DNA from 4 places in the Pseudomonas sp. Z8(2022) genome. Region 1 is predicted to be linked to each of the others. Evidence: predicted binding sites of a transcription regulator. Region 1 holds the regulator's gene; each other region holds the start of a gene.
What was found. Region 1 encodes sigma-54, which starts transcription at its own class of promoters, with help from an activator protein. Its sites were predicted from a motif close to ANTGGCATNNANNTTGCTNT; they were not measured.
Positions count from the first base shown of each region.

Region 2: a site for sigma-54 is predicted at 1,193-1,212, ahead of glnK (P-II family nitrogen regulator). Genes of this name have one in related genera too.
Region 3: a site for sigma-54 is predicted at 973-992, ahead of OEG79_RS07860 (flagellar basal body rod protein FlgF). Genes of this name have one in related genera too.
Region 4: a site for sigma-54 is predicted at 1,301-1,320, ahead of OEG79_RS09995 (CmpA/NrtA family ABC transporter substrate-binding protein). Genes of this name have one in related genera too.

Region 1 covers NZ_CP107549.1:3,550,131-3,552,328, forward strand. Annotated here, with positions in the region: gene lptB (LPS export ABC transporter ATP-binding protein) at 1-305, shown strand, start outside; gene OEG79_RS17025 (RNA polymerase factor sigma-54) at 441-1,934, shown strand; gene hpf (ribosome hibernation-promoting factor, HPF/YfiA family) at 2,034-2,198, shown strand, end outside.
Region 2 covers NZ_CP107549.1:4,177,474-4,179,671, forward strand. Annotated here, with positions in the region: gene OEG79_RS19800 (ammonium transporter) at 1-611, opposite strand, end outside; gene glnK (P-II family nitrogen regulator) at 658-996, opposite strand; gene OEG79_RS19810 (accessory factor UbiK family protein) at 1,407-1,664, shown strand; gene OEG79_RS19815 (YifB family Mg chelatase-like AAA ATPase) at 1,753-2,198, shown strand, end outside.
Region 3 covers NZ_CP107549.1:1,650,840-1,653,037, forward strand. Annotated here, with positions in the region: gene flgE (flagellar hook protein FlgE) at 1-827, shown strand, start outside; gene OEG79_RS07860 (flagellar basal body rod protein FlgF) at 1,040-1,780, shown strand; gene flgG (flagellar basal-body rod protein FlgG) at 1,827-2,198, shown strand, end outside.
Region 4 covers NZ_CP107549.1:2,114,364-2,116,561, forward strand. Annotated here, with positions in the region: gene OEG79_RS09995 (CmpA/NrtA family ABC transporter substrate-binding protein) at 1-1,159, opposite strand, end outside; gene OEG79_RS10000 (transcriptional regulator) at 1,520-1,834, opposite strand; gene OEG79_RS10005 (hypothetical protein) at 1,985-2,198, shown strand, end outside.

The sequences.
Region 1 (2,198 bases):
GCGAGCGACGCCGCGTGGAGATCGCCCGCGCCCTGGCGACCAACCCCAAGTTCATCCTCCTCGACGAACCCTTCGCCGGTGTGGACCCGATTTCGGTGGGCGATATCAAGCAGATCATCCATCACCTCAAGACCAAGGGCATCGGCATCCTGATCACCGATCACAATGTCCGCGAGACCCTGGATATCTGCGAGACCGCCTACATCGTCAATGATGGACGGCTGATCGCCGAAGGCGATGCCGAAACCATCCTGGCCAACCAGACAGTGAAAGAAGTCTATCTGGGCCACGAGTTCCGCCTCTAGATCGTCGCGGTTCCGCCACAGAAATAGTGCAACCCCTAGGCAAGAACAAGAAATTCAGGCATATAATTTGCTTCCTGGCGGCGCTTCGGCGCCCTGATGTGGAAGGCGTAACTCGCCAGTAAATTAAGGTCTGCAATGAAACCATCGCTAGTCCTCAAGATGGGCCAGCAGCTGACGATGACCCCGCAGCTGCAACAGGCTATCCGCCTCCTCCAACTGTCGACCCTGGACCTGCAGCAGGAAATCCAGGAGGCGCTGGAATCCAATCCCATGCTCGAGCGCCAGGAAGACGGCGACGACTTCGACAACAGCGATCCGATGGCCGATGGCGCCGAAAGCGCCACCCCTGCCCCGAGCAAGGAAGAGAGCTACCAGGAAACCAACCCGACAGTAGACAACCTGGAAGACGGCGAGTGGGGTGAACGCATCCCCAACGAGCTGCCGGTCGATACCGCCTGGGAAGACATCTACCAGACCAGCGCCAGCAGCCTGCCCAGCAACGACGATGACGAGTGGGACTTCACCACCCGCACTTCCAGCGGCGAGAGCCTGCAGAGCCATCTGCTCTGGCAACTGAATCTGGCCCCCATGTCGGACAAGGACCGGCTGATCGCCGCCACCCTGATCGACTGCATCAATAACGACGGTTACCTCGAGGAAACCCTCGAGGAAGTGACCGAGTCCTTCGATCCCGAGCTGGATATCGAGCTGGACGAAGTGGAAGTCGTGCTGCATCGCATCCAGCAGTTCGAACCTGCGGGTATCGGTGCCCGCGACCTGCGCGAATGCCTGCTGCTGCAGTTGCGCCAGCTGCCTGCCAGCACACCCTGGCTGAGCGAGACACAGCGCGTCGTCGGCGACTATCTGGAGCTGCTCGGCAGCCGCGACTACGCCCAGCTGATGCGCCGAACCAAGCTCAAGGAAGAAGAACTGCGCCAGGTCATCGATCTGATTCAGAGCCTCAATCCGCGCCCGGGCTCGCAGATCGAATCCAGCGAACCGGAGTACGTCGTGCCGGACGTGATCGTGCGCAAGCACAACGATCGCTGGCTGGTGGAACTGAATCAGGAAGCCATGCCGCGCCTGAGGGTCAATCCGCAATATGCCGGCTTCGTAAAACGCGCCGACTCCAGCGCCGACAACACCTTCCTGCGCAATCAGCTGCAGGAGGCCCGCTGGTTCATCAAGAGCCTGCAGAGCCGCAATGAAACGCTGATGAAGGTCGCCACACAGATCGTCGAACATCAGCGTGGTTTTCTCGACTACGGTGACGAAGCGATGAAACCGCTGGTACTGCACGACATCGCTGAAGCCGTGGGCATGCACGAGTCGACCATTTCACGTGTCACCACGCAGAAATTCATGCATACCCCGCGCGGTATTTACGAGCTGAAATACTTCTTCTCCAGCCACGTCAGCACCTCCGAAGGCGGCGAATGCTCGTCCACCGCGATCCGCGCAATCATCAAGAAACTGGTTGCCGCGGAAAACGCGAAAAAGCCATTGAGTGACAGCAAGATCGCTGGTTTACTGGAGGCACAAGGCATCCAAGTCGCCCGTCGGACGGTCGCCAAGTATCGCGAATCCCTCGGCATTGCGCCCTCCAGTGAGCGCAAGCGACTGATGTAAGCCAGATCGACTGAAAGCCATTGGCTTTCAGGCCAAAGTGTTCCGGCGGCGGGTCGAGCCTGACTCGCCTCTTACACAAGGCAACAAGGAGAAAGCGGTATGCAAGTCAACATCAGTGGACATCAGCTGGTTGTGACCGACGCCCTGCGTGACTATGTCGGCGAGAAACTGGGCCGACTGGAACGCCACTTCGACAAAATCACCAATGTTCAGGTGACCATGGAGGTCGAAAAGCTCAAGCAGAAGATCGAAGCCACCTTGCAT
Region 2 (2,198 bases), 630 kb from region 1:
TTGATGTGCACCACGGTGCCACCGGCGAAGTCCAGTACGCCCCAGTCCCACATCAGGGCGCCATCGCCACCCCAGACCATGTGAGCGATCGGCGCATACACCAGGGTGAACCAGACGGTCATGAACACCAGCATCGCGGAGAACTTCATGCGCTCGGCGAAGGCACCGACGATCAGGGCCGGGGTGATGATGGCAAAGGTCATCTGGAAGGTTACGAAGACGCTTTCCGGGAATGCCGCCGTCAACGATTCCTTGGTCAGATTACCCAGGAACAGGTTGCCCAGGCCGCCCACGAAGGAACTGAAGTTGGTGACGCCAGCCTCCATTCCGGTGGTATCGAAAGCCAGGCTGTAGCCGTAGACGAACCACAGGATGCTCATCAGAGCGGTAATGGCGAAGCACTGCATCATCACCGACAGGACGTTCTTCGAACGCACCATGCCGGCGTAGAACAGGGCCAGGCCCGGAATGGTCATGAACAGAACCAGCGCGGTGGCGGTCAGCATCCAGGCTGTGTCACCGGAATTCAGTGTCGCTTCCTCGGCCATGGCAAGGCCGGGGGAAAGCAGAGACAAAAGGGCTCCAAGCCCTGCGATTTTTCGCAGAGTCATGATTTAACTCCTGGGACGATTCTGGGGGTGGGGCGACGGTCTGGGCTTAGATCGCGTCGGTATCGGTTTCGCCGGTACGGATACGAATCGCCTGCTCCAGGTTGACCACGAAGATCTTGCCGTCACCGATCTTGCCGGTGTTGGCGGCCTTGGTGATGGCCTCGATCACGCGGTCCAGCTGATCGTCGGCGATGGCGACGTCGATCTTCACCTTGGGCAGGAAGTCGACTACGTACTCAGCACCGCGATACAGCTCGGTGTGACCTTTCTGACGACCAAAGCCTTTGACTTCGGTAACGGTGATGCCTTGCACGCCGATTTCAGACAGCGACTCGCGAACGTCGTCCAACTTGAACGGCTTGATGATGGCAGTGACTAGCTTCATGAACTCTCTCCCGTGTTAGGTTGACTTGCCCCAGGAATTCTCAGCCCTCGGCAAGTCTAAGCGCAGTGTCCGGCTTTTGTAATGCACCGACCGCTCTGGCTGGTGCGGTCGGTGCTCATCAAACGCTTCTGGCGAAGCACTCCCCACGCTTCACCCGACGCTCCGGTACTGCATCGGTGCATGCGTCACAAGGGCCTAAGCAGAAAGCTTGCCAGCTAGCACAAAAGCCCGCCGTTTCAGCACTTTGCGAAGCAACAGCCGGCATCACCGCTGATTCACAGCCAAAACAATGCACAAAATTGGTGCACACAACCTCCCGCGCGCGCCCAAAAACCGTGCGCGCACCCTGCCAGACCCCGCGTCCTGCCTGCGTGCTACACTGGCCGCTGTCTGTAACTGGAACCCAACCCATGCTCCCGCCCAAAGCCTTGCTCGATACTCTCAGTAGCCACGCCTCGCGCCTGTTCAGTGGTGACAGCCCACTCCCACGCGCCGAACTGGAAGCGCAGTTCAAGGCCCTGCTGCAGAGTGGCTTCAGCAAGCTCGATCTGGTCAGTCGTGAAGAGTTCGACAGCCAGATGGTGGTGCTGGCCCGTACCCGCGCCCGCCTCGAAACGCTGGAAGCCAAGGTCGCCGAACTGGAAGCCAAGCTCACCGAAGCAGACTAGGTTTGTTGTAGGGGCGGCTCCAGCCGCGAACAGGCTTCGCGGCTGAAGCCGCCCCCGCAGGTACTGCCCAATTGATCAAGGAGTGATCATGTCCCTGGCCATCGTCCACAGCCGCGCCCAGGTCGGCGTCGAAGCACCAGCCGTTACCGTCGAAGCGCACCTGGCCAACGGCCTGCCCTCGCTGACGCTGGTAGGCCTGCCGGAGACCGCGGTCAAGGAAAGCAAGGACCGCGTGCGCAGCGCCATCCTCAATTCCGCGTTCGAATTTCCCAGCAAGCGCATCACCCTGAACCTGGCACCCGCCGATTTGCCGAAGGACGGCGGCCGCTTCGATCTCTCCATAGCCCTGGGCATTCTCGCCGCCAGCGGTCAGGTGCCGGCCGATTCGCTCGACAAGTACGAATGCCTGGGCGAACTGGCACTGTCCGGCGCGGTGCGCCCGGTGCAGGGTGTCCTGCCCGCGGCTCTGGCCGCGCGCGAAGCCGGACGAACCCTGCTGGTACCACTAGCCAATGCCGAGGAAGCCAGCCTCGC
Region 3 (2,198 bases), 1.9 Mb from region 1:
GCGACTCGAAGTCCTTCAACTGGTCGACCTCTACCAATATCTACGACGCGCAGGGCAATGCCCACGTGATGACTCAGTACTTCGTCAAGAACGAAGCGCCGGCCAACAACGGTTGGGTCATGCATGTGCTGATCGATGGCGTGAATCCGCGTGATCCATCCAGTACCCAGCCGTTCAGCTATGCGGTGAACTACGATGCTGCCGGGCAGTTGGCCACGCCGGCAATCACGCCGCTGGCCAGTGTGCCGGCCAACCCGGCGCTGGACGCTCCGGCCATTCCCGGCGGCACACCCAACGGCATCTTCGTTCTGGCGGATACCGATTGGGTGCCGGCCGAGATAGATCCCCTCAACCCGGGGACCATGGTGCCTAACGGTGCTGACAGCGATTCCTTCACTTTCGATATGCGGGGTTCGACCCAGTACGCGGCGTCCTTCGGGGTCAATGCCGTCAGCCAGGATGGCTATACCACCGGGCAGCTTGCGGGTATCGAAATCGACGATACCGGGGTGATCTTCGCCCGCTACACAAACGGTCAGTCCAAGGTGCAGGGGCAGGTGCTGCTGGCCAACTTCGCCAACGTTCAGGGATTGACGCCAGTGGGCAAGACCGCCTGGGCGCAATCGTTCGCGTCCGGCGAACCGGTGATCGGTACGCCGCGCAGCAGCACCCTGGGGGCTCTGCAGGCGGGCGCGCTGGAGGATTCCAACGTCGAGCTGTCTGATCAGCTGGTGAACCTGATCGTGGCGCAGCGCAACTACCAGGCCAACGCCAAGACCATCGAAACCGAAAGCGCCATTACCCAGACCATCATCAACCTGCGTTGATGAGGGCTGACTGAACGAAGCGGCAAGCCAGGCTTGCCGCTTTGCCGTTTCGGGAGCGGCAAAACCTCGCCGTCCGTCCTCGGGGCGGCTGCCTTGTTTCCATATAAACGTCTTAAAAATCAGTGGCTTGTTTGTTTTTTTCGAGAGTGGCACGGCGTTTGCTGTAGAGCATGCAAAGAGCCAAGGGCACGTCGCCCACTCGGAGAATGACCATGGACAAGATGCTGTACGTCTCCATGACGGGAGCGCAGAACAACACGCTGGCTCTGCGCGCACACGCCAACAACCTGGCAAACGTTTCCACCTCGGGCTTTCGCCGGGACTTCGAGCAGGCGCGTTCCATGCCGCTGTTCGGGGAAACCTATCCGGCCCGCGTATTTGCCATGAGCGAACGTCCGGCCACTGATTTTCGCTCGGGTTCGCTGCAGGAAACCGGACGTGACCTGGATGTCGCCATCGGTGGCAAGGGCTGGATTGCCGTGCAGGCTCCGGACGGCAGCGAGGCCTACGTGCGTACCGCCAGCCTGAATATCGACGCCCTGGGAATCCTGCGCACCGGCAACGGTTTGCCGGTGATGGGCAATGCCGGGCCGATTGCCGTGCCGCCTGAGCAAAAGGTGGAGATCGGGCAGGACGGCACCATCAGCATCCGCGCCCTTGGCGAAAACCCCAATGTGCTGGCCGAGGTCGACCGCATCAAGCTGGTCAACCCCGATCCGAAAAGCATGGAGAAGGGGACCGATGGCCTGATTCGGGTCAAGGGTCAGCCTGAGATCGAGGCTGATGCCACGGTTCAGATCACCTCCGGCTTTCTTGAAGCGAGCAACGTCAATGCCGTCGAGGAGATGACCGCGATTCTCTCCCTGTCCCGTCAGTTCGAGCTGTCGGTAAAGATGATGCGCACCGCCGAAGACAATTCATCGGCCATGGCGCGGGTTTTGCAGATTAGCTAATTACCAGTACGCGGCGCCGTAAAACCGGCGCCCGAGGAGAATCGATATGCTTCCGGCACTTTGGGTCAGCAAGACCGGTTTGTCCGCTCAGGACATGAACCTGACCACCATTTCCAACAACCTGGCCAACGTCGCTACCACCGGCTTCAAACGCGACCGTGCCGAGTTCGAGGACCTGTTGTACCAGATCCGTCGCCAGCCCGGCGGTCAGTCCAGTCAGGACAGTCAGCTGCCCTCCGGTCTGCAGCTGGGTACCGGTGTGCGCGTGGTCGGCACTCAGAAGATCCACACCGCCGGCAGCCTGCAGACCACCGAGCAGCCGCTGGACATGGCCGTCAATGGCCGTGGCTTCTTCCAGATCCTGCAGCCGGACGGCACGGTTTCCTACACCCGCGACGGCAGTTTTCACCTGAACTCC
Region 4 (2,198 bases), 1.4 Mb from region 1:
CCTCGGCGTACAGCGCGGTCTGGTTGACCTGGGTGGCCACCGCGGCGTAGTCCGGATGGTCCTTGAGCAGACCCCAGCGCTTGAACTGGGTGAGGAACCACATGCCGTCGGAGTGATAGGGGAAGTTGACGCTGCCGTCCTTGCAGAAGGCCATGGCGTGCTCGTCCTGCCAGCTGTTGCCGAGGCCGTCCTCGTAGCGGGCGAGGAAGCGTGGCTCGATCACCTGCACGGGGGCGTTGACGTAGGCTTTGCCGGCGATCAGCCTGGCCGTGCTCTTGCGGTTCTCGTCGCTGGCCTCGATGAAGCGGCTGGCGTCGAGAATGGCCATGATCAGAGCTCGGGCAGCGTTGGGATATTGCTCGACAAAGGCGCGGGGGGTGCCGAGCACCTTCTCCGGGTGATCCGGCCAGATCTGCTGGGTAGTAGTGGCGGTAAAGCCGATCTTGTCGAAGATCGCCCGCGCGCCCCACGGCTCACCGACGCAGAAGCCGTCCATGTTGCCGACACGCATGTTGGCGACCATCTGCGGCGGTGGCACAACGATGGTCTTCACATCGCTCATGGGGTTGATGCCCAGGCTGCCGAGCCAGTAATACAGCCACATGGCGTGGGTGCCGGTGGGGAAGGTCTGGGCGAAGGTCAGCGGTCTGCCGCCTTTCTTCACGTGCTCGGCCAGTTGCGCGCCGTTGCTGACGCCGGCTTCGCGCAGCTGTTTGGACAGAGTGATGGCCTGGCCATTCTGGTTAATCCCCATCAGCACCGCCATGTCCTTCTGTGGGCCGGCCAGACCAAGCTGAGCGCCGTACATCATGCCGTAAAGCACATGGGCGGCATCCAGTTCGCCGGTGTTGAGCTTGTCGCGCACACCTGCCCAGGAGGCCTCCTTGCTCGGCGTGATGCTCAGGCCGTATTTCTCGCCAAAGCCCTGAGTCGCCGCGACCACCACCGACGCGCAGTCGGTCAGGGGGATGAACCCCACTTTCAGCGCGGCCTTTTCCGGCGCGTCGGACCCGGCAGCCCAGGCTGCGCTGCGCAGCGATGCGGGGGCAGAGAGGCCGAGTGCGGCGACGCCGCCTACGGCCCCGGCCAGGGCAATGGATTGCTTCAGAAAGTTGCGGCGGCTGGTATCCGAGGGCTTGTTCGAATCACGATCGGTCATGGATCTAATCCTTGTCAGGCGCATAAACAAAAACGGCGTACGCCAGGCCACCTCGGTAAGAGATGGTGACCTGACGGACGCCGTTGTCCGTGATCCTCGGCCCGCCGCCGTTGGCGTGCTACGCAGGATGCTGACAGGGACATAGCAAGGGACTTGCCAGCTTGCTCCCGGGGACACACAAGGGTGGTTCAACCCGCTTTTCTAGCTATGCCTATGTTTTTAAATCAACAGTTTGCGGTTATTTGATGAGATCGCCTGGAGAATTTATGGCCTCGCGCAACGCGATCAAACTGGTTTGCTGCTGAGCCAATGCCGTGCATGGGAGCGCTTGGTTGAGCGTTTTTGGTTCGTGTTGCCGGCTCAGGATGCCGGCTGCACCTGGGCTTCTTCGACATAATCGCGCAGCCAGCGCAGCACTTCGACGGCCTCCCAGCGAGCCGGATCGAACAGCGCGTAAGCCAATCCCTGATAGCCGACCACATCCAGCTGCCGGTGATAACCAGCACGCTGCAGCAGCGCTTCGATCTCGGCGAAGCAGGTGTTGAAATGCTGACGGTTAAAGGGCGTGCGGTTCTCGGTAACGATGCCTTCGAGCAGCAACTCCTCGACCATCTCACGAACACGCTCCAGCGGCATGCGGTTCACTCGGTGTTTCAGCTGCAGTACGTCCAGCATGATGCTGCTCCTGATTGCTTGGTCATTTACTGCGGAATAGGGTAATCGAAAAATACTGTACAAATAAACAGTGCTGAGTGATAGTGGCTCCATTCGGAGACAACAACCCGCTCATCCTGTGGATGGGCGCCTTGCGAGAGGGTATTGGCAATGCAACAGATGCTGATGACGATTGTGCTATTGGCCCTGCTGGGCGGCTGCGCGCAACCGCAGATCGAACGACCACAGGCCAATGGCGCCTATCTGGTGATCGAGGGCGAGCAGGCCTGGGCCGTGCTGGTGTCAGATGGTCAGCGTGTCGAAGAGGTGGGGATAGTGCTCGACGTGATCCACCTGCCAAGTCATCACTCCAACATTGCGGCCA